DNA from 3 places in the Exiguobacterium sp. A1_3_1 genome. Region 1 is predicted to be linked to each of the others. Evidence: riboswitches for the same ligand, from Rfam matches in the RefSeq annotation. Region 1 holds a riboswitch; each other region holds the start of a gene.
What was found. Region 1 has a riboswitch for S-adenosylmethionine ahead of metK (methionine adenosyltransferase). Riboswitches for the same ligand answer to the same signal wherever they lie in the genome.
Positions count from the first base shown of each region.

Region 2: linked by a shared signal. The riboswitch ahead of F8N00_RS00885 (alpha/beta hydrolase) and the one ahead of metK (methionine adenosyltransferase) in region 1 are both predicted to bind S-adenosylmethionine.
Region 3: linked by a shared signal. The riboswitch ahead of F8N00_RS05050 (methionine ABC transporter ATP-binding protein) and the one ahead of metK (methionine adenosyltransferase) in region 1 are both predicted to bind S-adenosylmethionine.

Region 1 covers NZ_WBYY01000025.1:899-9,663, reverse strand. The annotation lists gene F8N00_RS04415 (HAD family hydrolase) at 1-628, opposite strand, end outside; gene F8N00_RS04410 (peptidoglycan bridge formation glycyltransferase FemA/FemB family protein) at 723-1,757, opposite strand; gene F8N00_RS04405 (MDR family MFS transporter) at 1,941-3,119, opposite strand; gene F8N00_RS04400 (class I SAM-dependent methyltransferase) at 3,273-3,872, shown strand; gene F8N00_RS04395 (serine aminopeptidase domain-containing protein) at 3,923-4,627, opposite strand; gene F8N00_RS04390 (GNAT family N-acetyltransferase) at 4,706-5,194, opposite strand; gene metK (methionine adenosyltransferase) at 5,332-6,540, opposite strand; SAM riboswitch class I at 6,669-6,795, opposite strand; gene pckA (phosphoenolpyruvate carboxykinase (ATP)) at 7,030-8,598, shown strand.
Region 2 covers NZ_WBYY01000003.1:46,864-55,788, reverse strand. The annotation lists gene rho (transcription termination factor Rho) at 1-1,263, shown strand, start outside; gene F8N00_RS00900 (type B 50S ribosomal protein L31) at 1,355-1,600, shown strand; gene F8N00_RS00895 (DedA family protein) at 1,636-2,286, opposite strand; gene F8N00_RS00890 (thymidine kinase) at 2,470-3,084, shown strand; gene F8N00_RS00885 (alpha/beta hydrolase) at 4,245-5,003, opposite strand; SAM riboswitch class I at 5,071-5,172, opposite strand; SAM riboswitch class I at 5,422-5,525, shown strand; gene F8N00_RS00880 (methionine ABC transporter ATP-binding protein) at 5,612-6,640, shown strand; gene F8N00_RS00875 (methionine ABC transporter permease) at 6,630-7,280, shown strand; gene F8N00_RS00870 (MetQ/NlpA family ABC transporter substrate-binding protein) at 7,300-8,118, shown strand; gene F8N00_RS00865 (M20 family metallopeptidase) at 8,141-8,925, shown strand, end outside.
Region 3 covers NZ_WBYY01000030.1:761-13,990, reverse strand. The annotation lists gene F8N00_RS05100 (DUF72 domain-containing protein) at 1-183, opposite strand, end outside; gene F8N00_RS05095 (dihydrofolate reductase family protein) at 261-815, opposite strand; gene sufB (Fe-S cluster assembly protein SufB) at 900-2,297, opposite strand; gene sufU (Fe-S cluster assembly sulfur transfer protein SufU) at 2,334-2,768, opposite strand; gene F8N00_RS05080 (cysteine desulfurase) at 2,758-3,981, opposite strand; gene sufD (Fe-S cluster assembly protein SufD) at 3,983-5,260, opposite strand; gene sufC (Fe-S cluster assembly ATPase SufC) at 5,279-6,064, opposite strand; gene F8N00_RS05065 (MDR family MFS transporter) at 6,198-7,448, opposite strand; gene F8N00_RS05060 (MetQ/NlpA family ABC transporter substrate-binding protein) at 7,528-8,361, opposite strand; gene F8N00_RS05055 (methionine ABC transporter permease) at 8,394-9,059, opposite strand; gene F8N00_RS05050 (methionine ABC transporter ATP-binding protein) at 9,056-10,078, opposite strand; SAM riboswitch class I at 10,157-10,261, opposite strand; gene F8N00_RS05045 (bifunctional cystathionine gamma-lyase/homocysteine desulfhydrase) at 10,319-11,485, opposite strand; gene F8N00_RS05040 (PLP-dependent cysteine synthase family protein) at 11,478-12,401, opposite strand; gene F8N00_RS05035 (S-ribosylhomocysteine lyase) at 12,398-12,862, opposite strand; gene F8N00_RS05030 (class I SAM-dependent methyltransferase) at 12,866-13,230, opposite strand, start outside.

The DNA of each region.
Region 1 (8,765 bases):
TTTCCTCGATTTCCGCATGCGATCGCGCAATATGATCTGCTTGTTCTAAGCGTTGCGCTGGCATCCGGTCATCAAGAAGCGCAATCACTTCCATACCTGCTGCTTTTGCGCCGATCATCCCGTTTGCAGCGTCTTCAATGACGAGACAATTCTCAGGTGCGTGCCCGATTCGTGATGCCGCAAGTCGAAAAATCGCAGGATCCGGCTTCGAACGCACGACTTCTTCCCCACTGACGTAATGCGTGATTGGAAGCTCGTAATGACGGATGACGCGTTCGATTTTTTGAAGCGAACTCGAAGAAGCGATCCCGATATCGTAACCAAGAGACGTCGCTTGTTCGATGACTTGTTTGACTCCCTCTTTTAAACCACACGCCTCTGGTTTTGCATGAATTTGAAACAAGCGATGTTCTTCCTCAAGTAAAGCACTCGCTGTTTCTGGGAGCTCGTGTTGCGCGACAAGTTCTTCCCACATCTCATCTCCTGTTTTCCCCATGAATGTCGCATACTGAACCGGATCGAGCGGAATCGATAACGTTTTGAACATCTGCTGGTGGACCTCAAAGTAGCGGATTTCACTATCTAAGATGACCCCATCCATATCAAAAATAAGACCTCGTTTTTTCAAGACACATCCCCCTCAATTGATCTATCATGATTTCAGCATATCAAAAAAACGACTACACGATGTAGTCGTTTCACCTTCTTCATTTAGTTACTGTTTAACTTGTCGCCATTTGGACACTGGTTTGTCGGTAAGCCGGAAAATAATCCGAATTAGCATCTGACCCGTATCGTATACACAACTGATCGTATATGGCTGGTTGAAGAATCGATTTTCCTTGATGATACTCAAATAAACGGTACCCGGTGTAACGGCATTTACTCTCAAAGAGACTATCCCGTTCTTGATATCCACCTCCGAGATGTTGTTCGACGAGACCGCGTGCTTTCGCCTGAAGAATCGCTTCGTACTCAAGTCGTTGATTTGGGAACATCTTCGCTTCGTCCCGCTTACAACCAATCAAATGACCGTGGGCATATTCTTTTCCGAGCAATACGAAGTATCCACCAACAGGTTTTCCGTCGATTTCCGCAATCAGTAACAATGGCTCACAGAGTGGATTCGCTTCAAATAATTGCTCAAAATAACTCGCCGTAAAATAGTAATGAGCCGAAGCATTCTTCCGGTCCATCGTTTCATGATACAACGCCAAAAAAACAGATAAATCGTCTCGTGTTCCTGTTCTAACGGTTAACGGTGAAGCGAGCGATTTACGAATCATACTTCTCGTTTTCTTATGGAACGTCTGCATGATTTCTTCTAGTGAGGGGCGCAAATCAATGCTCGTCGTATGACGGATGAAAGAAGCTTCCGTCCAGTTACGCATGAGTCGTTCATTGCCCGTCAACGGATTAAAGCGAATCATTTCCGAGACGACCGATTCTTGCTCCGCCCACCTTTCAAACGATAGACGTGCATGCTGCATTTCAGTTGCGGTTAAGCGACCGACGATTTCCGGTCCGCCGTAGCCATACGGCGTGATGAGATCTGAATAAGGCGTATCAAAAATCCGACGCTTTAAAAAGGGATAGAACAGTGTTCCCGCATGACCTTCATAACGGAATAACACCGCTTGCTCAGACGGTCTAGCGTTAAGCGTGACGTATTGGTGACTGTAGAAGATATCAAGAGGCTGTTGCTGTACGTGTGTCGTCCAAGTTGCGGCATCTGTGATGAATTGACACCTTTCCATTCGTGCACCTCCAGTCAAAAAGAAGCAACGTTCACATGAACTTTCTTTTCAAGTTCTTGATTAGAAAGTACCCGTTTCTTTGCCGAAATATTCCATATTAATAATGATTTGTTTTATAATTAGCGCATTAATGATGTAAAAAAAAGACAGCGAATCTAATGTCCGCTGTCTTACAGATGATGCTCATGATGTGATTTTAGGAATGGCACGAAGGAATACGACGCCTGCTAACAGAATCAATCCAATCAATGTCAAGAAGACCGCTGACATACCGGATAAATCGTAGATCAACCCTCCGACGGTCGGACTGATCATCCGTCCCGCTGAAGCGGCAATATTGACGTATCCCTGGAACTCTCCTTCTTTTCCGATTGGCGCGAGTCTCGCCGCCATAGCAGGAACCGCTGGCCAGATGAACATCTCACCAATCGTCAAAATGATCATCGCGACGAGGAACATCTTGAAGCCGCCTGCGAACGGAACGATCAGATAAGACAAGAGGAAGATTCCTGTACCGGTCATCAATTGTCGCTTCAAGTCATCTCCAAACCACCGGAGAATTGGTGTTAATAAAGGTTGTGCGAACACGATGAGTGCTCCGTTGATCGTCCAAAGAATCGAGTACTCGGAAATCGTGACACCGAGCGATTTCGTGTGTACGGCAAAGGTTCCTTGCCATTGCACATAAACGAACCAAAGTAAGGCATACCCGATCGAGACGAGCAACATCGTCCGTGCCGCACCGCGCGCAAGGGGTGTGCGTGTCGTTTCGATCTCGTCATGTGCCGCATGCATCCGCGCTGGTGCCTGAATCCAGGATAAACCGACTAACAAAATGATGGCAAAGGCGATGTAGAGGACGAGATTGGCGATGAAGATGTACTGAATCGAAAAGGCAGCGATTTGACCACTGACTGCTGTCCCGAGCGCTACACCGACGTTTTGTGCGACATAGATCGCATTAAAGGCACGGCGCCCGCCTTCCGGCCAGATGACACCCGTCATCGCGTAGATCGTCGGAAAAACCATCCCACCGACGAATCCAATCAATCCAAGCATCGCGACGTATCCGAGGTACGTCTGATGAAATAGCAACAAGCCAACGGAAGACAGGACAAGTCCGATGACACTGATGACAAGCGTCTTCTTGCCACCGAGACGGTCAAACGCTTTTCCACCTAAGTAGTTTCCGACGATTGCTAAGGCAGAGTTGACGAACAATGCCATCCCTGCTTTTGTCATCGACTCTCCTAAATATTCATGAATATATAATGTATTAAACGGCCATAAAAAAGAGGATCCCGTCGTATTGATGGCCATCGCAAGGACGAGGATCCAGACCGCTTTTGGTAATTTTGGCATACCTGTGGTCCTCCTATTTCATTCTCAACCTTGCCACTTTACGCAATCCGTCCCCTAACTGTCAAGCTACTTCGCTTTTCGTCAACGAATCAAAAAATGATATAATGCAGAAAGAATCTTGCACATACTGAACCATTACTAGAAAAACAGACTATAGGAACAGGAGTCTATGCCATGTCACTTGCCCGTGTATTACCTTATACGAAACAATTACTCGAGTCCGTTATCGAGCCCGGAGACTGCGTCGTCGATATGACTGCCGGAAATGGACATGATACACAGTTTTTAGCAGAACGTGTCGGTCCAGAAGGAAGGGTTCTTGCGTTCGACGTCCAGGCACAAGCCATTGAGGAGTCGACGCGACGTCTCGACGAAGCCGGAATGTTAGCACGCGTCGACCTTTACCATGAAAGCCACATCCATGTCGGTGCCCGTCTTTCGGACGAACAACGTCCTGTCCGCGCTGGTGTCTTCAATCTCGGATACCTGCCTGGAAGCGACAAATCAATCACGACGACCGGAGAAGAGACGCTTGAAGCACTCGATGCCCTCCTCCCGATCCTCGCTCCCGGCGGTCTTGTCGTCCTCGTCGTCTATCACGGTCACTTGGAAGGAAAACGAGAACGTGACGCTGTCCTCGATTACGTCACAGCCCTTGATCAGCAAGATTATGCCGTTCTCCAGTATCGCTTCTTGAACCAACAAAATCATCCCCCGTTCATCATCGCGATCGAGAAAAAAGTACGCGGATGATGGGCACAAAAAAGTGATGCCCCTTTTTTAGAGGCATCACTTTTGTTATTTCATTCTTCAACAAGCTTAAAGAACAACATTAATTTTTCTGCAAACCGTGTGTTCAACCGTTCGAAACTAAAATGCGGAAAACCGTGTAGACGTTGTAAGTAAATCTGATCGCCACCCATTTTCCGGCATACTTCAAGTGTCAGCTTGACGTCTGCGAACTGATCGTCCGGTGCATAAAAACAAGCCAAGTTCACACGCGGCAGTTTTTTTCGTTCTTCGTCATGTACGACGATCTCTTCTTCGATTTCCCGGTACTGTGCATAGGTCAGTTCACCGATGCGAACGGTATCTTCCGTACTTTGACCAAACGGCAACGTACCGAGTGGCGCATCGGGCCGGAAACGATCGAACGCACTTGCGAAGACTTGTTTGACGCCTCCGAGTTGTTTCGAAGGGTGCCAATCAAACAACGGTGAAATGAATGCAAGGCTTGCTACCGGTAATTCATATTCTTGCAACAGACGATTGACGACGAGTGCGCCCATGCTACAGGCGACGATATGAATCGGTAGCTTGCGTTTCCCGGCTTCACGTAATGCTTCTTTTAACAGTTGACCATGTTCTTCAAACGAGATACGACGTGGGGCGTCGACGAGCAATATTTCATACTCTCGTTCGAGTACCCGAATCAAAGCTTCACTCGGACGGGCACGCAGTTGTAACGGATAGACTAATACGATGATTCCTGTTGGTTGTTCAACCACAAACTCACCTCTTCACTTCATACTTCCTATTTACGATACCTTATTTCAAACGCACACAAAACCGTCCCAAGACGGATTTCACGAGGCGACATGGCGAAGGCGAATGACAGATTCTACTTGCCCAAAGACTTCTTCCGTCATCTCACTGAGTTCTTCAAAACCGAATGAGGTCAAGAACTGACGCGCTTTATAGTTACGTGCCTCCACATATACTTCGAGTGGGACGGCTCCTTGTCGTTCGAGTTCACGGATCAATCGTCGTCCGATTCCGTTTTGCTGATATTTCGGTAAGACGTACAGACGAATGATTTCCCACGTTCCCTCAACATCAACAGCATGAATGAAACCGACGATTTCCTCATCGATGATTCCGACATAAAAATACTCTCCCCGTGCTTCTTCTGCCGTCCGAATCGCACGAACAACCTCCTCTTGCGGATACGCTTCCTGCACGAAATGCGCTTTCGAGCGCTCGGAATAGATTTCTGCGTACGTATCCAACCAGGATGTGACGGCAATGTCATGAATACGTCCTGCATCGGCTGGAATAGCTTCGCGTATTTCCATAATCGGAACCCCCCTTTGTATTCATACGAATCGACTCATGTACTTTTACCCTCTTCTAGAAAAAACATTCGTTTCCTGCAAAGTTCCACGTAAACAAAAAAGTCCGAAAACCCGCGTAGGGTTCTCGGACTTTTTGATTATGCGAAACGTTTTGCCTGTTCTTCAAGAACTGCTGCTTTATCTGTTTGCTCCCATGGAAGCTCAACATCTGTACGACCGAAGTGACCGTATGCAGCTGTTTGACGATAGATCGGACGACGGAGATCAAGCATGTTGATGATTCCAGCCGGACGAAGATCGAAGTTTTCAGCAACCAATTCGACGAGTTGTGCTTCAGGAAGTTTTCCTGTACCGAATGTATCAACCGCGATTGATACCGGGTGCGCGACACCGATTGCGTACGCGAGTTGAACTTCTGCTTTGTCTGCAAGACCTGCAGCAACGAGGTTCTTCGCGACGTAACGTGCTGCGTATGCAGCTGAACGGTCGACTTTTGTTGGATCTTTACCAGAAAATGCTCCACCGCCGTGGCGTGCGTATCCACCATACGTATCAACGATGATCTTACGACCCGTCAATCCAGCATCTCCTTGTGGTCCGCCGATGACGAAACGACCAGTTGGATTGATGAAGAATTTCGTTGCTGCGTCGATGTATTCAGCCGGGATGACCGGTGTGATGACGTGTTCTTTCAAGTCAGCTTGAATTTGCTCAAGCGTAACTTCTTCCGCGTGTTGTGTCGAGATGACGATCGTATCGACACGAACCGGCTCGTTGTTCTCGTTGTATTCGACCGTGACTTGTGTTTTTCCGTCCGGACGAAGGTAGTCGAGTTGACCGTTTTTACGCACTTCTGCCAAACGGCGTGCGAGACGGTGTGAAAGCGAGATTGGAAGTGGCATGAGTTCTGGTGTTTCTTTCGTTGCGTAACCGAACATGAGACCTTGGTCTCCTGCACCGATTGCATCGATTTCTGCATCAGACATGCTACCTTCACGTGCTTCAAGCGCTTGGTCTACACCAAGAGCGATGTCTGCTGATTGCTCATCGATTGATGTCAATACAGCACATGTGTCCGCGTCGAAACCGTATTTCGCGCGTGTATAACCGATCTCACGAATCGTTTCACGAACGACTTTTGGAATGTCGACGTAAGTGGATGTCGTGATCTCACCTGCAACGAGAACGAGACCCGTTGTAACAGAAGTTTCTGCCGCAACACGCGCGTTTGGATCCGCTGCGAGGATTGCATCAAGAATTGAATCCGAAATTTGGTCACAGATTTTATCTGGATGACCTTCAGTGACTGACTCCGACGTGAATAGTCGGCGATTAAGGTTTGTCATGTATGACCCTCCCAAAAAAGAATTTGACGGTGTACTCATTTCCCCTAGTTGAGTGGGACGGTAAAATGAAAAAAACCTTTCCAAGTCCAAAAAATGGTCAGGGAAAGGTTGTGCGTTCTTCCTTTACCCTCTTATCGTTCGAAGTGTTTACTTCGCTTCAGGAGAGCACCTTTTCCCTCATTAATATGTGAATTAATGTAGGACGGTTGCCGGGTTTCTTCGGGCCTTGTTCCCTCCACCTGCTCAGAATAAGAGTATCCGTTACGAATTACATGATATAAAGTTGTAACTACTCTGTCAAGCAAGGTTTCAAATTCTAGTCGAAACTTTTTGAAAGAGATGTTAAACTGTTAATGCTGAAAGCGTTTCCAGATAAATAGAAATCAGCACTAGAAAATGATTGCTCTCTCTTTAGTATGTCATATATAATAAATGTGTCATACTAAATACAGTGAGCCAAAACCAACGTAGGGGAAAGGTGGGGTCAGGATGCCGATGACGGTCCTGAATATCGAAGAACTACTCAAGAAAGAGCATGTGTTCAAACAACTATCTGTTGCTGAACTTGTCGAACATGCGATTCGAAACGAAGAAGGTGTCCTTGCTGAGAACGGCGCATTATCTGTAGAAACGGGGAAATTTACAGGTCGTTCACCAAAAGATAAGTTCATCGTCCGTGATTCTTCCTGCGAGTCTCACATTGATTGGGGTCATGTCAACCAACCAATGGATGGAGACAAATTTGAACAATTGTTGCAAAAGGTTCTTCGTTACATGAACGAAGCTGATCATCTCTACTACACAGAAGCTGCTGCTGGAGCAGATACGCACTTCACCCTTCCGGTCCGAGTGCTCACACAATATGCTTGGCATAACCTGTTTGCCAAACAACTCTTTTTACGCGAGTATCCTGAAGTGGCTGCCTTCGAACCGTTCACGGTCGTCTACGCGCCACATTTCAAAGCAGATCCTGCCGTTGACGGAACGAACTCCGAGACGTTCATCGCGATGTCGTTCGAACACCGAATCGTCTTGATCGGTGGAACGGAATACGCTGGAGAAATCAAAAAGTCGATCTTTTCCGTCATGAACTACCTCTTACCACAAGAAAACGTCCTTTCGATGCACTGCTCGGCAAACGTCGGACACGAAGGCGACGTCGCCTTGTTCTTCGGTCTATCTGGTACTGGTAAGACCACCCTTTCAGCCGATGATAGCCGTCAATTGATCGGTGACGATGAGCATGGTTGGTCGCACGATGGTGTCTTCAACATCGAAGGCGGATGTTACGCGAAGACGGTCAATCTATCGCGTGAAAAAGAACCGCAAATCTTTGACGCGATCCGTTTCGGAACCGTCCTTGAGAACGTCGTACTCGACGAAGCCCGTCATCCTGATTACGATGATACATCGTTGACGGAAAATACGCGTGCTGCTTATCCGATTACGGCAATCGATAACATCGCTGTTCCGTCACGCGCTGGTCATCCGAAGACGATTGTCTTCTTGACAGCTGATGCGTACGGCGTCTTGCCTCCGATCAGCAAATTGACGAAAGAACAAGCGATGTATCACTTCCTATCAGGATATACATCAAAACTCGCTGGAACAGAACGTGGGGTCACGGAACCAGAAGCGACCTTCTCGACGTGCTTCGGTTCACCATTCCTTCCACTGATGCCTGAAAAGTATGCGACGATGCTCGGCGAATTGATTGATCGTCATGGTGTTACCGTTTATCTCGTCAACACGGGCTGGACAGGCGGTGCTTACGGAACAGGTAGCCGCATGAAGCTATCTTATACACGGACGATGGTCAACGCTGCCGTTAACGGCACACTTGCAACGATTCCAACAGAAGAACACCCGATCTTTGGACTTCATATGCCGCTCGAAGTTCCTGGTGTTCCAAGTGAGTTACTCAACCCGGTACGCGTCTGGTCGAATCCGGACGAATACGACACACAAGCGCGTTCGCTTGCTGAGAAATTCCAGAACAATTTCCTTCGTTTCGAGAGTGCGACGGATGCGATCAAGTCAGCTGGTCCGCGCCTATAAAGTAGAGTTTTCTGACTTGCATCAAAAAGATAGACACCGAATTTACATCAAGTAACTAAAAAATCTGAGTCCGGTCTTCACGGACTCAGATTTTTTAGTTACTCCTTAATCCTTAGAAATTCTTCCTATTAGGCGATTCGAGACGAATAAAAACGTGTAATCCTACT
Region 2 (8,925 bases), on a different contig from region 1:
CAATACCGGGAAGCCCGTAAACGCGAGTTGATGTTCAAGATTTTAAAAGCACAGGCTGAATCGACTGGTCTTTATTTCCTCGAAGGGGTACTCGAAGTCATCCCTGGCAATCCACAAATGCAAAACGATGGTGGCTTTGGCTTCCTTCGTCCTATCAATTATTCCCAATCCTCTGAAGATATTTATATCGCAGCATCTCAAATCCGACGCTTTAATCTACGTAATGGTGATGTCGTCACAGGTAAAGTCCGTCCACCGAAGGAAAACGAACGGTTCCAAGGGTTACTTAGCGTGGAAGCCGTTAACGGTGAAGCACCGGATACTGCCCGTAACCGTTTATTCTTCCCGGCACTGACACCAATTTATCCGGACCGATTGATGCGACTTGAGACAGAACCACGCCATCTATCCGTTCGTGTCATGGATATGATCGCACCGGTTGGATTTGGTCAACGTGGTTTGATCGTCGCACCGCCAAAAGCAGGGAAGACGTCACTCCTCAAAGAAATCGCAAACTCGATTCAGGAGAATCATCCGGATGTCGAACTAATCATTCTCTTGATTGATGAGCGACCTGAGGAAGTAACGGACATTGAGCGTTCGGTTCCAGGAGCAGACGTCGTCAGCTCGACGTTTGACGAAACACCGGACAACCACGTCCGAATTTCTGAACTGGTCCTCGAGCGGGCGATGCGGCTCGTCGAACACAAGAAGGATGTCGTCATCTTGATGGATTCGATCACGCGTCTAACACGGGCCTATAACTTAACGGTACCGCAAAGTGGTCGGACGCTTTCGGGCGGAATTGATCCGGCTGCGTTCCATAAGCCGAAACGGTTCTTTGGTGCAGCGCGAAACATCGAACACGGTGGTAGTTTGACGATTCTTGCGACAGCACTCGTCGAGACAGGATCGCGCATGGATGACGTCATCTATGAGGAATTCAAAGGAACCGGCAACATGGAACTGCATCTCGATCGTAAGTTGTCAGAGCGTCGAATCTTCCCAGCGATTGACATTCGGAAGTCCGGTACACGGAAGGAAGAACTGTTGCTTCCGAAAGAGCAGCTTGATGCGCTTTGGGCGATTCGCCGGACGATGAATGAGTCGAACGAGTTCGTCGATACGTTCCTGCGTAAGATTCGTGATACGAAAAATAATGAAGAATTTTTCGTCGTACTTGAGAAAGAACAGAAGAAGGCGGTCCGACGCGCGCCAGCTAAACCACGTACCGTCAAGAAGGAAACGACGACAGAAAAATAACTATTGCGACGCATAAAAAAATCGTTTAGTATAGGAAGGTAACTTACTCTGGCTCAGCAAATGAACCAGGGCGGAAGGAGAGAAATCAACCATGAAACAAGGAATTCACCCTAACTACAACAAAGTAGTATTTATGGATTCAACGACTGAGTACAAATTCTTAAGCGGTTCTACTCGTTCTTCGAACGAAACGATCACTTGGGAAGATGGTAACGAGTACCCACTCATCCGTGTGGATGTGTCTTCAGACTCGCACCCATTCTACACAGGTCGTCAAAAGTTCAACGCGGCAGATGGTCGTGTCGATCGCTTCAACAAAAAATACGGCCGCAAGTAATTACTTGTTGGTTCTTAAAAAACAGCCTGCCTCCATTACGGAAGCAGGCTGTTTTTGTATAGACTGAATTGTGAACGATACGTGAGATACGTCTTCAAGACGAACGAGAAGGCGATTCCGCCAGCAATCCCGATTAAATAGGGCATGACTTCCGGATGTGCCAAGACATAGTCCATGACTTTATGGAACGAGAGATGGCGGCCGACGAAGTAACCGGCACCTAAGAACACGCTGATCCAAATCAAGGCACCTGTATACGCATAACTCGCAAAAACGCGAAACGGCATTTTTGAGACGCCTGCAAAAAAGGCAGAGAGTTGGCGGAGACCAGGTATGTAGTAACCGATGATCAAGACCGATTTTCCGTAACGACGAAAACCGGCTTCAGCGGAAAGAATATGTTTTTCTGAGATACGCATTTTCGGTCCAACGCGGTGTAGTAGTGGCATACCGAGTTTTAATCCGAGTAAATAGCTGATCGTCATCCCGATGCAACTGCCGGCGTAAGCGGCGAGAATCGTACCGACGAGTGGTAGATTGCCTTGATGCATCCAAAATCCGGACAAAACGAGCAGGGTCTCATCAGGAACCGGCAATCCCACGATACCACCTGCGAGAAGGACGGAGAGACCAAGGGCACCATATTGGTGCAGGATGTCATGTAAGAGATGATGAATCGGGGACACCTTCTTTCGTGAGAATCTTCTTCTTCAGTGTACAGGAAATAGGGGGCAGTTGGAATGAAAGGACAAAAATTCTAGGGAAAGAAAAAATGAATTTTGATTTCCGGAAGTCAACCCTTTTTCTCGATACCGTTTCGGGCTATACTCGTTAAAGTGACTATTTTTAGAGGACGGTGTCGGACGATGATGCATGTAATAAATCAGTACGGCTGGATCGAAGTAATTTGTGGCAGTATGTTTTCCGGGAAATCGGAAGAGTTGATTCGTCGTGTCAGACGGGCGCAGTACGGCAAACTGCCCGTGCAAGTATTCAAGCCGGCAATCGACGACCGGTACCATGAAGAGCATGTTGTCTCTCACGTTGGCAACTCTGTCGTAGCGATTCCGATGGCGACGAGTCGTGATCTTTATGCGGCAGTAGCAGAAGAAACACAAATCGTCGGGATCGATGAAGTTCAATTCTTTGATGATGAGATCGTACAAGTCATCGAAGCACTCGCACAAGACGGAAAACGCGTCATTTGTGCAGGCCTTGATCAAGATTTCCGGGCAGAGCCATTTGGGAAAATGCCTGAATTACTGGCGCGCGCAGAATTCGTGACGAAACTACAAGCCATCTGTCTTTCGTGTGGGGATCCGGCTTCCCGGACACAACGTTTGATTGATGGGAAACCAGCCAACTATGATGATCCGATCATCCTAGTCGGAGCGTCGGAATCGTATGAGCCACGTTGCCGTCATTGCCATGAGGTACCTGGAAAACCGAAGCCGCTCCAATCGGTGCAGCACCAAGAACGATAAATGAAAAAAGGCGAAGGCTGGGATATAACTCAGTTTTACAGATGATAAAAAGGAATTGCACATCCTGAGTGATGGCGATTCTTTTTTTTCGTTAAACTCAGCTAGTTAAGTCTCAGCTTCTTTTAGTCACTTTTTTAAACTCGAGATTAATGATAAAGAAAGCTAGGACTAAAAGAATAAAGTAACTAATTACTACTTGTAACAGTTCTTTATCGTGAGTTAGCTAACTCTAAACATAGAGTATATAAGTAATTAAAAAGACAATAAGGATTCATCAACTGAAAACTCTTACTGTTTTTCTCGTTTGTATGTAACCTTTCGAAGGTTTTTGGTGTAAGGTATAGTGTTTTTGAAGGATTTATTTAATGGATAAATTGAAAAGATCAAACAACGATAACTGTTGATGTAAGGAATTGGAGGTAAACAAATGAGTAAATACCATAAATCTAGCATACGATTAGTTTTGATTGTATTAGTTACAGTCACAATCTTGTATTATGGTTTTAACTTTGAAATAGGGTACGGGATAATCTTTTTAATCGCAGCTGTTGGGTGTACCATTTATCTTAACTTTAAAGCAGCTAAAAAAGAAAAAAGTGAGAAAAAAATCCTATAATTAAATATGGGAGTTTCAGCTTGTAGACAACCCCTCACTTCGTAATTGAAATGAGGGGTTGTTGTATGTATTAATTACTAAAATGTTAAAGAAACGTGGATTCCCTGAGGGATCCAAGGACCAATTTGTAGGCTTTTCGAGGTTCACGGTAATGAAAGTAAGCATTGCTTGAAGCGTCGTTTTTTCACTCCCCGGATCTGTTGTACTCTCCTGTATATGACGTCTTAATCTAATTTGTCTTTTTGCTTTCGGGCAACGCGTCTAATGTAGAGAAATAGGGTACCTATTCCTTCAACCCAAGACCTAAAAATTAACGGAATGTCATGTTAGTCTAGATCTCTTTGATGGTACGTCGCATGTAGGAAATACTAAATACATGTTGAAGAAGCGTCATCTTGATTAACAGGACGAGGTCGATGCTTGTCCCAGGAAAACGATTTGAAATGAACAAAGCGCAATCCTCCCATTAGAGAAAATTGCGCTTTGCTTACAATCTGTAGCAGCTATTTGCTTCCATATAGAAACGAATAGCTGTTTTTTTGATTCAGCCTGTTTCTTGCGAAAACTGACACGATTGTTCGATAAAGCGAATCGTCTCACGGACGATTAGATCCTGATCATGATCGAGTGTCGCGACGTGATACGAGTTGAGTAAACAGTAGCTTCGTTTATCATTCGTTCCGATGTGCTGGTGCAGATAATCTGAGCTCGACGGCGGAACGACGTGATCGGTCGCCGAGTAGAGAATCAATGTCGGTAGAAGGATCGATCCGAGGCGTCCTTTTGTCTCATCCATCAGACGGACGAGTTCAAACGCACAACGGCTCGGAACGAGGTCATAAATGATTTCGAAGGCTGCTCGCTTAATGTCCGGTGCCCCTTCCGGTAAGTACTGTGGACCGTCCTCGAACGAAAGTGCTTCATAGGATGGAACGGAGAGTGCAGCATTGATCGTAATGATGCCGGCAAACGGAATGCCGTCAGCGGCGAGTGACAGTGCAAGCGTCGCACCCATCGATTGACCGATGACGAAGACTTGATCGCATGTTTCTTGTAAACGTTCATAGCCGTCTTTCAGGCTTTGCTTCCAACATCGAGCAGTCGATTGTTCAAACTCGCGGACGTTCGTTCCATGTCCACGTAAGCGCGGGGCATAGACGGTAAAACCTTCAGCAGCAAATGCCTCACCGACGTCCCGGACACTTTGCGGAGTGGCGTTAAAACCATGACAGATTAGAATGCCGATCGATCCACCTTGAAAATAAAACGCTTCAGCACCAGTCAATACAGGATAGTTCATCATTACTATTTTTCCTCCATTCATGAAAAAAACTCGTCGACGTCACTGCTTGGACGCTCACGAGTTTTTCACCGTATCATCCAAAGCCGCGCTTTGCTGGTCGGAGCACCTTACAGATTGCAGGTTGCCGTGAAGTCATAGAGCCAGGTCTCTCGTTCACTCTTGATAAATATCATATTGGAATTGTCGGAATAATCATTGAAACGATGGTAGCACGTTCAAAAATGACTTGTCAAATCGTTCTTGACGAATCATGATCCGTTCAGTAAGCTAACTCATAACTTAATCATCCATCGATATGCGCCAAATGGATTATTTTTGAAAAGTTGGTTGACTTTTAAAGTTCCGACCCGTAATGTAAAAATTAGTTTTACGACATAAGCAACAACGCAACAACACACATACGAATTTCATACCGCAATACTTATCCAGAGAGGTGGAGGGACTGGCCCTACGAAACCTCGGCAACAGACTCATTATGAGCACTGTGCCAATTCCATCAGACAGATGTCTGAGAGATGAGTGGAGTGGATTCTGCCACTGTGCGGATCCAGGTCTCTTCTTGTTTCTCAAGAAGGGACCTTTTTTGTTGAATGAAGGGGGAAAACGGAATGATTGCATTTCATCAAGTCAAAAAAACGTACGTCACGAAAGATCAGACGATTGCAGCACTCGACGGTGTCGACCTGACGATCGAAAAAGGCGAAATCTTTGGTGTCATCGGCTTTAGCGGTGCCGGAAAAAGTTCACTGCTCCGCTGTGTCAATCTGTTAGAACGACCGACGTCAGGAACGGTGACGGTCGATGGGGAAGATTTAACGCAACTGTCTCCGAAAAAATTACGCCAAGCAAAACAACGGATCGGGATGATCTTTCAGCACTTCAATCTATTGAATGCGAACACGGTCTTTACGAATGTTGCAAAGCCACTCGTTCTCGCAGGCGTCAAGAAAGACGAGATTCGCCGCCGGGTGACGGAGTTACTCGAATTCGTCGATCTCGCGGACAAGGCGAATCATTATCCGGATCAATTGTCGGGTGGGCAGAAACAGCGCGTCGGTATCGCCCGGGCACTCGCGACGCAACCTTCCGTCCTCTTATGTGACGAGGCGACGTCAGCACTTGATCCCCAGACGACGCATCATATTCTTCAGTTATTAAAACGGATCAATGCCGAGTACGGGATCACGATTCTCTTGATCACCCACGAGATGGGCGTCATCCGGGAGATTTGCGACCGTGTCGCCGTCATCGAAGCTGGAAAGTTGATCGAGTCAGGAACGGTCTTCGACGTCTTTTCGAATCCAAAGACCGAGACAGCACGGAACTTCGTCCGGTCTGTCATGCATGACGAGATTCCAGCATCGATTCGTCAGTTGATCGAGTCGCGAAATGCGCATCCAATCTATAAGATTCACTTCCTTGGACATCACACCGGGCAACCACTCTTATCGCAAGTCGCAAAACGCTTTGACGTCGATGTCAACATTTTGCACGGGAGCATCACAGAGTTGCAGGATACGCCGTTCGGCACCTTGCTCGTCGAGTTGATTGGTGAGCCGGCTGAAGTGAAACGAGCGTTACAATACATCGATCAGGCACAGGTGACGGTCGAGGAGGTGCTCGCTGATGCTAGTTAACTACAGTGATATCTGGACAGCATTCTTGCAGACGATGACGATGGTATCCGTTTCGCTCTTGTTCTCGACCTTGATCGGCTTACCACTCGGTATCCTGCTTGTTGTCACGCGAAAAGGAGCGTTACTTGAAAATGTTCCGTTGTTCACGTTCTTCAACAGTATCGTCAATATCTTCCGCTCGATTCCGTTCATCATCCTACTCGTCGCGATCATCCCGTTGACACGGTTGATCGTCCAGACGTCGATCGGAACCGAAGCTGCAATCGTCCCGCTCGTCTTTTACGCTGCACCGTACATGGCGCGTCTGATCGAGAGTTCTTTACTCGAAGTCGATAAAGGCGTTCTTGAAGCAGCAGAAGCGATGGGCGCGACACCGTTTCAAACGATTTTCCGCTTCCTCCTACCGGAAGCACTCGGTTCACTCATCCTGAACTTAACGATCGCGACGGTCGGCTTGATCGGGGCATCGGCGATGGCAGGCGCCATCGGTGGTGGCGGTTTGGGTGACTTAGCAATTACTTACGGCTATCAACGGTTTGATACGAAAGTCATGATCATCACGGTCGGGATTCTCGTCATCTTAGTCCAAGGCTTACAGACGACAGGCAACATCGTCGCACGAAAAATCAGAAGACATTAATCAAGGGAGCGATTCAGCCATGAAAAAAGCAGTAGCAATTGGAGCAACACTCACGACGATTTTATTTGCCGGGTGCGCAGCATCAGGAGAAGACGAAAAGACAATCAAGCTCGGTGTCAGCGGTTCAGACACACAAGTTTGGGACTATGTCGCCAAAAAAGCAGAAAAGGAGGGCATCAAAATCGAGCTCGTCAAGTTCTCCGATTATGTCCAGCCGAACATGGCACTGGCTGAGGGTGAAATCGACGCCAATGCCTTCCAGACGATTTCCTACTTCAACGCTTTCAAGAAAGAACATAACTTGAAGCTATCGCCGATTGCGACGACTGTCATCGCACCGATGGGGATCTACTCGGATAAATACAAGGACGTCAAAGACATTCCAACTGGCGGGAAAATCGCTGTTCCGAACGAAGCGACGAACATGGGACGCGCCCTCTTGTTACTGCAAGAAGCCGGTCTGATCAAGTTACCGGATGACTTCGATGGCAACGGTTCGGTCGATAAGATCGTCGAGAATCCGAAGAAGCTGAAAATCGTTCCGATCGTCGCCGGGCAAACGCCACGCGTCTTACCGGACGTCGCGGCGTCAATCATCAACAATGGCATTGCCGTTGACGCTGGCTTCAACCCGATCAAGGACTCGATCGTCCATGAGAACGAGACAGCAAAACCATACATCAACATCATCGCGACACGGACGGAAGACAAGAACAAAAAAGAACTGAAAAAAATCGCATCGCTGTATCAACAAAAAGATGTCGCGGCCTTCATCAAAAAAGAATACAAAGGCAGTACAATCCCGACGTTCGTCCCACTAAGCGACATCGGCGAATAATTTCAAAAGGAGAGTGGATAGCATGACGACACCAGTACGCACGACATGGGTAGAGACGATTGAACAAGACATCGAACAAAAACGGGAATCGTACCTTGAGACGAGTCACCGAATTCATGCGACGCCGGAAATCGGGAACGAGGAATTCTTTGCTTCGCGGCTCCATGCGGAGCGTCTAACGGCGGAAGGTTTTACGGTAGAACTCGGCGTCGCGGGGCACGATACCGCGTTCTTCGCGAAGAAGTCGAGCGACCGACCAGGTGCGACGATTGCCTTTCTTGCTGAGTATGATGCGTTGCCAGGCATTGGTCACGCGTGCGGTCATAATATCATCGGCACGACGAGCGTCGCAGCGGCGATCGCGCTCAGTAAAATACTCGATGAAGTCGGCGGGAGTGTCGTTGTCCTTGGAACACCGGCCGAGGAAGGTGGACCGAACGGTAGTGCGAAAGGCAGTTTCGTCAAACATCAGTTGCTGGAAGGGATCGATGCAGCCTTAATGGTCCATCCGTCAGGTCAAACACGGATCACGGGTTCTTCGCTTGCGGTCGATCCGCTCGACTTTGCCTTTACGGGTCGTCCGGCACACGCAGCGGCGTCACCGGAAGAAGGCATCAACGCCCTCGACGCTGTCATTCAACTCTTCAACGGAATCAACGCCTTACGTCAGCAATTACCGGACGATGTCCGGATCCACGGGATCATCACGCATGGTGGCGATGCGCCGAACATCATTCCGGAATACGCAAAAGCACGTTTCTTCATCCGGGCGACGACACGGGAACGCCTCAATGCCGTCACGGAAAA
Region 3 (13,230 bases), on a different contig from region 1:
CCCGTCCGGTGTCTCGGATGTCCATTTTTCGTAGTTTCGTTCCGGTTGAATCGCATAGAACGTCGAGTCGACCTCGACTGCTGGAAAATGTCCCGCATAAGCGGCGAGCTTCTCCTTACGATCTTGCGGGGTCAAGTAGAGACTATCATGATCTCCCCAGCCCGTAACACCGATATATATCATGCGCTCCTCCCCCTTACGTGTTCTATTCTACCTATTCATCATAGCATAGCAGAATCCGGGATTTCTTCTTCAATGCTTCAATTTAAACGTTCATATTCAAGTATGATACATCCCGATTCGAAGTATTGTGTTTTGATCATTTTTAAGTGTTGCGGTTGATCGAACACCGGAAACATCCGTTTTCCACCGCCGAGCAGAACAGGATAAATCACGATATGATAACGGTCGACGAGTCCAAGTCGTATCGCTTCAGCAGCAAGCGTCGCCCCACCAATCGCAATCTGTTTTCCAGGCAAGGCTTTTAGTGCTTGAAGTTCCTCGGTAAGTGACTTGGTCGCTAGACGTGTCTTTCCTTCGACAGCGTCGAGCGTCCGCGAGAAGACGACCTTCTCAAGCGATTGCCAGGTTTTCGCATACTCAACGACAATCGGCTCGTCTTCCTGATCCGCTGTCTCCCAGTATTGCATCATCTCGTACAAACGACGTCCATAGACATGGGTATCGAACGCTTTCTCATAGTCATTGAAATACTGATGTAATTCTGCGTCCGGTGAAGCGAAATCGATCCTACCTGACGCATCTTCGATATAACCGTCAAGCGAGACTTGAAAGGAATAGACGATGTCACGCATAATAATCCCTCCTTTTTCACTCTTTACCCCAATAACCATTTCATGAAAAAACTCCCCCATCCGTAGATGAGAGAGCAAGACGAATTATCCGATTGAACCTTCCATCTCGAACTTGATGAGACGGTTCATTTCGACCGCATATTCCATTGGAAGTTCTTTCGTGAACGGCTCGATGAAGCCCATGACGATCATTTCCGTTGCTTCCTCTTGTGAAATCCCGCGGCTCATGAGGTAGAACAATTGCTCTTCCGAGACCTTCGAGACTTTCGCTTCGTGCTCGAGCGAAATGTTATCGTTGAGGATTTCGTTGTACGGAATCGTATCCGACGTCGATTGGTTATCCATGATGAGCGTATCACATTCGATGTTCGAACGTGCGCCTGTCGCTTTCCGTCCGAAGTGGACGATACCGCGGTACGTGACTTTACCACCATGTTTTGAGATCGACTTCGAGACGATCGTCGACGATGTGTTCGGTGCTAAGTGAATCATCTTCGCACCCGCATCTTGGTGTTGACCTTTACCAGCGATTGCGATCGACAATGTCATACCACGTGAACCTTCACCTTTGAGGATGACGGCTGGGTATTTCATCGTCAGTTTCGAACCGATGTTACCATCGACCCATTCCATCGTTGCGCCAGCTTCACAGATCGCACGTTTCGTAACGAGGTTGTAGACGTTGTTCGCCCAGTTTTGGATCGTCGTGTAACGGCAGTAAGCGTTTTTGTTGATGAAGATCTCAACGACCGCTGAGTGAAGCGAGTTCGTTGTGTAGACCGGTGCTGTACATCCTTCGACGTAGTGAACCGATGCTTCGTCATCAACGATGATCAACGTCCGCTCGAATTGACCCATGTTTTCCGAGTTGATGCGGAAGTAGGCTTGAAGCGGCGTATCGACTTTAACACCTTTTGGTACGTAGATGAACGATCCACCTGACCAGACCGCTGTGTTCAAAGCTGCGAACTTGTTGTCTGTTGGCGGGATTAATTTTCCGAAGTACTCACGGAAGATATCTTCGTTCTCTTTTAACGCTGTATCTGTATCTTTGAAGACGACACCGATTTCTTCGAGGTCTTCTTTCATGTTGTGGTAGACAACCTCTGACTCGTACTGAGCCGAGACACCTGCCAAGTATTTTTGCTCTGCTTCTGGGATACCGAGTTTGTCAAACGTACGTTTGATTTCTTCTGGTACTTCATCCCACGATTTCTCTGCCCGTTCAGACGGCTTGACGTAGTACGTGATGTCGTCGAAGTTCAATTCTGAGAGATCGCCACCCCACGCTGGCATCGCTTGTTCGTTGAAGATCTTAAGTGATTTCAAACGGAAATCAAGCATCCATTGTGGTTCTTCCTTCATTTTCGAGATCGTTTCGACGACTTCAGTCGTCAAGCCACGTCCAGAACGGAAGATCGAGATATCGCGATCGTGGAAACCATATTTATAATCGCCAATTTCCGGCATGTTCTTTGCCATGTTCATTTCCTCCTCTTACTTGCTTGTGACCGAAGTTTACTTCCCTTCTTCTACGCCGCGTTCGAGCGCCTTCCAGGCAAGTGTCGCACATTTGATCCGTGCCGGGAATTTCGTGACACCCGAGAGTGCCTCGACGTCCCCGAGGTCGAACGATTCGTCGTCATAGTCTTTTCCTTGGACCATGTCCGAAAAGATATCCGCGAGTCGTAAGGCTTCTTCGATAGTCTTACCTTTGACGAGTTGCGTCATCATTGAAGCAGACGCCATGCTGATCGAGCAGCCCTCCCCGTCAAATTTCGCATCACGGACGACATCGTCTTCAATCGCGAGCTGGAGACGAATCGTATCGCCGCACGTCGGATTGTTCATGTCGATCGTGACGCCCCCCTCGATCGCACCGCGATTTCGGGGAGTTTTATAGTGATCCATGATCACTTGACGATACAAGTGATCGAGATTGTTAAAATCCATGACTGAAATACTCCTTCGTTTGGCGAAGTCCTGTCACGAGTGCGTCAACCTCTTCTTTCGTGTTATAGAGATAGAAGCTAGCGCGAGCCGTCGAGCTCGCTCCGAGCCAACGCATCAGGGGCTGTGCACAGTGATGACCGGCGCGAACCGCGATTCCCTGCATATCAAGGACGGTTGCGACGTCATGTGCATGGACATCACCGAGATTGAACGTGACGAGTCCAACGCGTTCTTCCGGACCGTAGATCGTTAGTCCGTCGATGTCACGCATTTGTGCCATCGCGTACTGCGCGAGTTCACGTTCGTGTGCTTCGACGTTCTCTAAACCAATCTCTTCTAAGAAATCAATCGCTGCCGATAAACCAACAGCGCCTGCGATAATCGGTGTACCCGCTTCGAAACGATATGGAGACGGTTTGAACGTCGACTCTTCAAGACCAACGTAATCAATCATCTCGCCACCGAACTCAACGGGTTCCATCGCATTGAGTAACGCCTTTTTCCCGTAAAGGACACCAACACCTGTCGGACCACACATCTTGTGTGCAGAGAAGGCGAGGAAGTCACAGTCGAGATCCGTGACATTAATCCGTTGATGCGGTGCACTTTGCGCGGCATCAACGACCATGACGGCACCTCGAGCGTGAGCAAGACGCGCGACTTCTTTGATCGGATTGATCGTACCGAGAACGTTCGAGACATGTGCCATCGCGACGATCTTCGTCCGGTCGGACAGTTGTGCTTCGACCGCTTCGACCGTCACGCGACCATCAGCTGTCAAATCGACGTATTTCAACTTCGCTTTTTTGCGTTTAGCGACTTGTTGCCACGGGATGAGATTCGCATGGTGTTCGAGGTATGTGACGACGATTTCGTCGCCTTCTTCGACATGCTCCATGCCGTAGCTTGACGCGACGATGTTGATCGCCGTCGTCGTGCCGCGGGTAAAGATAATTTCTTCATGGTGTTGCGCCTGGATGAAACGACGAACGTTCTCACGCGCACCTTCGTACGCATCCGTCGCTCGTGTTCCGAGCGTATGGACGCCACGGTGCACATTCGAATGAATCGTCTTATAGTAGTCGTCAATCGCATTGATGACGACGAGCGGCTTCTGCGAAGAGGCCGCACTATCGAGATAGACGAGTTTCCGGTCGTTGACCTGTTGGTCGAGGATCGGAAACTGATTGCGGATGGATGCATCGATTCCCATATTAGTTTACTTTCCCTTCGATGACTTGAACGAGACGTTCTTTCACCGAGTCAATCGCAAGTTCCGAGACGACTGGCTGGAGGAATCCGTGAACGACGAGGCGTTCTGCTTCCTTCCGTGAAAGGCCACGGCTCATCAAGTAGTAGAGTTGTAGTTCATCGACACGACCGACAGATGCCGCGTGCCCTGCCATGACGTCATCCTCATCGATCAAGAGGATTGGGTTCGCATCACCACGTGCCTTTTCAGACAACATGAGGACACGTTCCGTTTGAACGCCGTTTGATTTCGAAGCGCCGTGATGGATCATCGACGTTCCGTTGAAGATAGATGTTGCTGCGTCTTTTTGGACACCGTGGATCAAGATGAAACCTTCTGATCCTTTACCGAAGTGGTCCGTCCGGACGTTGAAGTTTTGTTTTTGCTCTCCACGACCGACCGTAACGGCTTTCGTATCTGAGAACGAATCGTTTCCGACGAGATGTGTTTTTGTTTCTGTAACTGTGTGACCGTCATTCATGTGACCGAGTGCCCATTCGAGCTTCGCGCCTTGTTTGACGACACCACGACGGTTCATATACGTGATGGCACCTTTCGATAACGTATCGACACCACCGAAGAGGACTTTTGCGTTGTCTTCAACGAAGACTTCTGTGACGACGTTGACGTTATGCGCTTCGTCACCATAAGAGACGAAGTTTTCGATATACGTCAATTCGCTGTCCGCATCTGCGACTATGATCGCGTGATGGTAAAGCGCTGCACCTGATTGCTCAAGCGTATAGATCGCTTGCATCGGTACAGAAAGCTTAACGCCTTTTGGTACATAAAGGAACGTACCGCCGTTACGAAGTGCTGCGTTTAATGCCGCAAGACGATCTTCGTTAACTTGAACACCTTCCGTCATGAAGTATTTCTCGACGAGTTCTGGGTGTTGTTTTAATGCGTCTTCGAGCGTCGTGAAGATGACGCCGTTCGCCGCTTCACTGTTTTGCGCGTGGACGAGTTGTCCGTTACGCGTGACGAGCATGTGATCACGGTTTTCGCCGATCAATGCTTCGATATCTGAAGAAAGACCAGTGACGGTTTCGAGTTCCGTCGTACCTTCTGTGAAGTTCCAGCCTTCGATCTTGATTTTTTCTACTTTTGGCAATGCGAGCGTTGGGGCAAGATCAAGCGCGTCTTGACGCTTTGCGACCATCCAAGATGGTTCCCCTAAGCGAGTCGCACGTTCTGCCACTGCCTCGCGATTTACTGCAAGATTCAGTTCTACAGTCATCATGCTTCCTCCCTCGTCTTACGCTTTTGTTTCGATTTCGACGTCTTCGATGCCGAGTTCTTTTTTAACCCAGTCATAACCTTCTGCTTCGAGACGGTGTGCGAGTTCTTTACCACCAGACATGACGATTTTTCCGCCCATCATGATGTGGATGAAGTCTGGCTCGATATAGTTCAAGAGACGTTGGTAGTGCGTGATGATCAAGCAGCCGAATTCTGGTGAACGCATTTCGTTGACACCTTTTGCGACGACTTTCAATGCATCGATATCAAGACCTGAATCGATTTCATCAAGAATCGCGATCGCTGGTTTAAGCATCATCATCTGAAGAATTTCGTTACGTTTCTTTTCTCCACCTGAGAAACCTTCGTTGAGGTAACGGTGTGCCATTTCTGAAGGCATCTCGAGAAGACCCATTTGTGAATCAAGCTCACGGATGAACTTCATGAGTGAGATTTCATCGCCTTCTTCACGACGCGAGTTGATCGCTGAACGAAGGAAGTCTGAGTTCGTGACACCACTGATTTCGCTTGGGTACTGCATTGCGAGGAACATACCCGCTTGTGCGCGCTCATCGACTTCCATGTCGAGGACGTCTTCGCCGTCGAGTGTGACTGAACCAGATGTCACTTCGTACGATGGGTGACCCATCAATGCTGATGCGAGTGTTGATTTACCTGTCCCGTTTGGTCCCATGACCGCGTGGATTTCCCCGCCTTTGATTTCCAAGTTGACGCCTTTCAAGATTTCCTTGCCGTCGATCGCGACGTGTAGATCTTCAATCTTCAAGTGTGAAGCCTTCATGTTAGAATCCCTCCATCTATTCATTTCGTGACTGACGATTCAGAACACGAGCGTTACTAATTTAGTATCATTCTAATCTTAAAGAAACATCGCGTATTATTCAAGCGTCATCGCTCGTTGATTTTTCTCAAAATCATGCGTTTTGTTGAGAATCATTCGAAAGTTTCACCGGTTCCTCGAGTTCCTCGATCGTCGAAGCCCGATGAATCCGTTGTGACAGTAAGAGCAGTGGTATTCCGAATAATGTCAAGCCCGCTAATATCCCGAAAATCGGTAACGGACGGTCCGCTCCATATAAACTTAACAAATGTCCTCCGGCGATCGGACCGATTGATTGTCCGATCGACGTCAAGCCCATCGCTCCGAAATAACTGCCCCGTAATTCTGGTTTGGCGAACCGATCGGTCAAGATGTCGGTCATCGTGAACATCATGACTTCCCCGCACGTGAAGATGAACATCGCGACGATCATCAACCAGATCGCGTTCGCATTTCCCATGATGAACAATCCGATCGCAACAGTCGCAATCCCGGTCGTGATCGAGACGAGTGGTGACGTCTTCATACCAAACTTCATGATCGGATATTGAACGATCAAGACGGTGATCGCATTGATCGTGATCAAAATCGCATAGAGTGTCTTCCCGCCTTCAAGCAGTGACGTTTCCGTCAAGAACTGTGGCAATGTCGAGTTGAACTGACTGTAGCCGAAAACCCCGAAGATGATGCCAGCGAGTGCCAGCGTAAAAGCGATATCCGTCCGCAACAGACGAACCGTTGCTCCGAACGATACCTTTTTCCCACCATGCGTCTCGGTGATCGGATGGCGTTTGAATAAGATACCGATCATCCCCCCGTACACGATATAGACGAACGCTGTGATGTAAAACGTCGCGGACGTGTTCCCCGCACTCAGCAGTAAAGCAATTCCCGGTCCGATCGCTGCTGCGATGTTGATCATCGCGTAACGGATATTGAAGACGAACAATCGGTTCGCTTCGTCCGTCGTATCACTGATCAAGGCACGGGCGGATGGTTCAAAAATCGAACGACAGACCCCGTTCAAAGCACTGAGCGTAAAGAATGCCCAGAATGTCTCGACTTGTGCCAGCGCAATGAAGACGATCGCGAATCCGATCGTTCCGGCAAGCATCATCGCCCGGCGACCATACCGGTCCGACAAGGTGCCGCCGATGAAACTCATGACGAGACTGGCGATCGCCGAGATACTGAGTACCCAGCCAACATCGACAGGATCAAATTTCAGGACGGTCGTCATGTAGATGGCGAAGAACGGCATCGTGATGAACGTTCCGAGACGTGAGAAAAACGTCCCGAACAAGACCCCGAGTGTCAACGGATGCAGTTGACGTATGCGTTGCATATGATTCCCCCTAACCCCTGTTTCAGACAAATGAAAAGCATCCTTCCATTATATAGGAAGGATGCCGGCTTCGGTGAACTTATTTGCTGACTGGAACGACCGCACCTTTGTACTTGTCGAGGATCCAATCTTGGTTTTTCTTTTCGTGCAGAACGTCAAGAAGTGCTGTGACACGCTTGTCTTTTTCATCGCCATCACGTGTAACGATGATGTTGACGTATGGTGAAGACTCATCTTCTGAAGCGATCGCGTCTTTCAATGGGTTCAGACCGTTATCGATCGCATAGTTCGTGTTGATGAGGACGGCGTCGCCTTCATTGTTTTTGTAAGCTTGCGGAAGAAGTGATGCTTCGATGTTCGTCTTGAACTTGAGTTTCTTCGGGTTCTCCGCGATATCACCGAGTTGTGCATCTGTCGTTTTACCGTCTTTGAGTTTGATCAATCCTTCATTTTGAAGGAACGTCAAGACACGACCGCGTTCCGCGACGTTTGAGCTCGTTAAGATCGTTGCACCGTTTGGTAACTTATCGAGTGACTTGTATTTCTTCGAGTAAATACCGAGTGGTTCAACGTGGACGCCACCTGCGTTCGCGAACTTATATGATTTGTTTTCTTTTTCTTGTTGCTCAAGATACGGTACGTGCTGGAAGTAGTTCGCATCGATTTCTTTTGAAGCGAGCGCTTTGTTCGGAAGTACGTAATCTTGGAACTTCTTGATTTCAAGCTTGTAACCTTTTGCTTCGTATTCTTTTTTGACGTGCTCAAGAATCTCAGCGTGCGGTACGTTCGAAGCACCAACGACGAGTGTTTTGTCGTCGCTACCTGATCCTGATGATTTTTCGCCACATGCAGCAAGGCTAATAGCTAAGACGGATACAGCAGCAGTACCTACGAATTTTTTCCAAGTTTTCATGAATGATTCCTCCAATATGATTAAGTTTCGAATTAACGTTTATCGATCGCGCGGATCAGCAAGTCACCAATGATTTGGATGACGAAGACGATCGCTAAGATTAAGAGTGTCGCAATGACGATGACATCGTTTTGAGAACGCTGGAATCCTTCGATGAAGGCCATGTCCCCAAGTCCACCTCCGCCGACTACTCCGGCCATTGCCGTATAACCGACAAGTGAGACGAGTGTGACCGTGATACCAGAAACGATGGCAGGCAACGCTTCCGGGATTAAGACTTTATAGATGATCTGGAACTTCGTCGCGCCCATCGATTCAGCTGCCTCGATGACACCTTTATCGACTTCGCGTAACGCGAGTTCAACCATCCGACCGTAAAATGGTGCAGCACCGAAAATCAGTGCCGGTAATGCTGCCGTTGGTCCGAGGAACGAACCGACGATTGCTGTCGTAAATGGAATCAATAAGATCAGTAAGATGATGAACGGAATCGAACGGAAGACGTTGACGACCAAGCTCAACACTGAATAGAACGTCCGATTCTTGAACAATAACTCTTCGTTTGTCGCATACAATAGTAAACCAATGATCAAACCGAGGACGAATGTCGAAACACCAGCGATTGCCGTCATATAGACGGTACTGCCTGTCGCTTCCCACACCATGTCCCAATCTAGATTGTCAAAGAATGAAATCATCGGTGATCCACCTCCACTTCAACATCACTGGCTTGAAGCTTTGTGATGACCGCTTGTGTTGCTTCTGTTTCCCCGATCAACTGAATGAACAGTGTACCGAGTGCCCCTTCCTGTGATTGACCGACGTTTCCGCCGATGATATTGAACAGGACCGGCGAATCCTTCATGACTTCCGCGAGGATCGGGCTTTCTGCTGTCGATCCGACGAACGTCAACTGAACGATTTTTCCGGTTGGGTACCGTTCGCGTAGTTTCGCGAACGTTAACTCGTTCTCCGACGGCGACGTCAATTGTTTGACGAATTCCTTCGTCATCGCTTGCTTCGGATGACGGAAGACTTCTGCGACCGGTCCTTGCTCGACGATTTTACCGGCTTCCATGACGGCGACCCGGTGACAGATTTTTTGAATGACGTGCATCTCGTGTGTGATCAAGACGATCGTCAGTTTCAGTTTTTCATTGATGTCGACGAGTAACTCAAGGATTGAGTCCGTCGTCTTCGGATCGAGTGCACTTGTTGCCTCGTCACATAAGAGAACGTCCGGGTTCGATGCCAGTGCCCGAGCGATACCGACACGTTGTTTTTGACCACCGGATAATTGTGACGGATAGGCTTTTTCGCGTCCGTCCAAACCAACGAGTTGGATCAGTTCCGCGACCCGTTCCTTGCGGTGTGCTTTCGGGAAGCCACCGAGCTCGAGTGGGAACATGATGTTCTCTTCAACCGTCCGTGACCATAGTAAGTTGAAGTGTTGGAAGACCATCGAGACATTCTTGCGGACGCCTCGTAATTCCTTAGGTTTTAGTGATGTCATTTCAACACCATCGATTTGGATCGAACCACTCGTTGGTGCTTCGAGCATATTCAGTAATCGGATCAGGGTCGATTTCCCTGCTCCGGAATAACCGATTATTCCAAAAATTTCACCGCGCTCGATTGTCAGATCGACATTCGCGACGGCTTCGACCGCTCCGCGCTTTGAGCGATAAATCTTTCCTACGTCTTGTAAACGAATCACAACTGTCCCTCCTAAAATAAAAAAAGTGCGCGCGTTTTAGAGCAAACGCGCGCACTTTTCAGTACACAAAACCATTTGCTCTCATCTCCCAGACTTTTGTCTGCTGGAATTAGCACCACTTCGGATTAGATCCGCGGTTGCCGGGTTTCATCGGGCCAGTCCCTCCACCACTCTCGATAAGAGTTTCGGTATTAAGTTTGTAGAATATATTCTGAATATTAGCAGGGGTTATTTTTGTTGTCAAACAGTTTTTTCAGAAACTTTTTCGAGGAACGTGAAAGCACGTGTTAAGTCTTCTTTCAAATCTTCCGCATCCTCAAGTCCAACTGAAATCCGAACGAGACCGTCCGTGATGCCGAGTTCTGCCCGACGTTCTGCTGGGATTGACGCGTGCGTCATCCGTGCCGGCACCGAAATCAGACTCTCGACGGCACCAAGACTCTCAGCGAGTGTGAAGAAGTGTGTCGCCTCGACGAGTTTTTCTGCGTTCGCTGCTGAACCGACATCAAAGCTGATCATCCCACCAAATCCAGTCGCTTGTTTCGTTTGGATGTCGTGACCAGGATGCGATGCAAGTCCTGGGTAGAAGATGTTCGAGACGATGTCTTGCGCTTGTAGGAACGCAACGAGATCATGTGCTGTCTCTTCGATCGCATCCATTCGGATACCGAGTGTACGAAGACCACGGACGAGCAAGAAGCTGTCTTGCGGTCCAAGCACGCCGCCTGTCGAGTTTTGGATGAAGTGCAGCTCTTCGCCGAGCGCATCATCTTTGACGACGACAAGTCCAGCGACGACGTCCGAATGTCCGCCGATGTATTTCGTCGCACTGTGCAAGACGATGTCTGCACCAAGTGCGAGTGGTTGTTGATGATAAGGTGTCGCGAACGTGTTGTCGACGACGAGTTTAAGATCGTGACGTTTGGCGATCGTTGCGATTGCTTCAATGTCCGTTACTTTCAACAACGGGTTCGTCGGTGTTTCGACGTAGACGATCTTCGTGTTGTCTTGGATCGCTGCTTCCGTTGCCGCAAGGTCCGTCGTATCGACGAATGTCACTTCGATGTTGAACTTCGGTAAGACGCGTTGCATCAAGCGGAACGTACCACCGTAGACGTCATCCGTCATGACGATGTGGTCGCCAGACTCCAGCAAGTGGAAGACGGCATGAATCGCTGCCATCCCAGAACCGAACGCAAAACCACGTGCGCCGCCCTCGAGATCCGCAATCAATCGTTCGATGCTCGTCCGTGTCGGGTTCGCTGTCCGTGAGTATTCGTATCCGTCCTTAAGTTGACCGATTTTATCCTGCTTGTATGTGCTTGTTTGATAGATTGGAGGTGTGACGGCTCCTGTTGCCCGATCGACACCTGTTCCTCCATGAATCAATGCTGTCTTCTTACGCATGAGTTTCGTCCACCTTTTCAAAGATTTGTTGGCTTAAATAGCGTTCGGCACTGTCTGCGAAGACGGTGACGATCGTACTGCCGGGGTGACGCTTTGCGATATCAAGCGCAGCAACGAGCGCTGCACCTGCTGAACTACCAACGAGTAATCCTTCGCGAGCAGCGAGTGTATGAACCGCGTCAAATGCATCGCGGTCAGAAATCGTATGAATCTCATCAACGAGTTCACGCGGAACGAGGCTTGGCCATTTCGCTGTACCGATACCTTCTGTCTTATGCGGACCGGCTGGACCACCATTTAAGACGGAGCCTTCCGGTTCGACGATTGCTGCTTTTGTACCGAGACGTTGTTTTAAGAAGTCCGCTGTTCCGGCGAACGTACCACCTGAACCACAACCGGCAACGAACCAGTCGATGTGCGGCAAGTCCGCAATCAGCTCAGGACCGAGTGTCCGCTGATACGTGACTGGGTTCTCTTCGTTTTCGAATTGTAACGGAACGTAACTATTCGGAATTTCTTGACCGAGTTCTTTTGCCCGGTCGATGGCCCCTTGCATATCGAGTTCAGTCGGTGTGTTGACGACGGTTGCGCCGAGTGCCCGCATCAACGTCTGCTTTTCCTGACTGAATTTTTCCGGAACGACACAGATGACTTGGAGATCGTATTTTTTAGCGGCGAGCGCCAAGCCGATGCCGGTATTCCCGGCTGTCGGCTCGATGATCGTACCGCCTGGTGTCACATGTCCGTTTTCGATTGCTGCATCAACGAGTTGAATGCCAAGGCGGTCTTTGACGCTGCCCCCAGGGTTCATCCATTCGAGCTTCGCCAAAATGCGCGTACCAGCAGGCAAATCGAATGAAGTGATCTCGTAGAGTGGTGTGTTTCCGACGAGGTCGCGGACGTTGTTCGCGATCATCCGAAGACGATGTCCCATTCATCACGACCGGCAAGCATTTTCTCGGCATAGTGCTTCGCTCCTTTGAGGTCATGTGCGCTCGCAAATCCACATTGGACTTCGTTTTGCGCTGGAATCTCTTCTGCTGCGAGGACGTCTTTCAACGTCTTCTCAACGAGTTCGCTCATTTTTTCGACCGAGTCGAAGTTCATCATCGCCATGTAGAAACCTGTTTGGCATCCCATCGGCGAGACATCGATGACATCATCCGAGTAGTTACGGATGTTTTCAGCAAGTAAGTGCTCGAGTGTGTGCATCGCACGCATCGGCATTTGCTCAACGTTTGGTTGCGTGAAACGGATATCGTATTTGACGACTTGGTCGACTTTACCTTCTTTATAACCCGCGACGCGGATATAAGGTGCTTTGACTTTCGTATGATCCAGGTTAAAGCTTTCGACGTTCATTTTTTGAAGTGCCATGATTTATTCCCCCATTTTCTCGGCTTCTACGAGCCAGACGAAGTGATTGTATTGTATAAATTTAACAGTGAATCCTCGTGCTGTAAACAATTCTTCCATGACTGGAATCAACGGGTAGAACTCGCGTTCGAGATCTTCCGCTAACGCGTCGAACCCTTGAGCACGTGCTTCACGAATCGTTTGCAGGCGTGCCTCTTCTGAGACGAACATCGTATCCGCGTAGACGATTTTTCCGTCTGCCGGTAAATGTGATGCCATCAGTTCGATCGCTTCTCCCTTTTCCTCATCTGTTAGATGATGAAACGCATACGTCGAAACAAAACTGCGTGCTTCCTTCGCTTCGAACGAGAGGAAGTGACCGTCTTGTA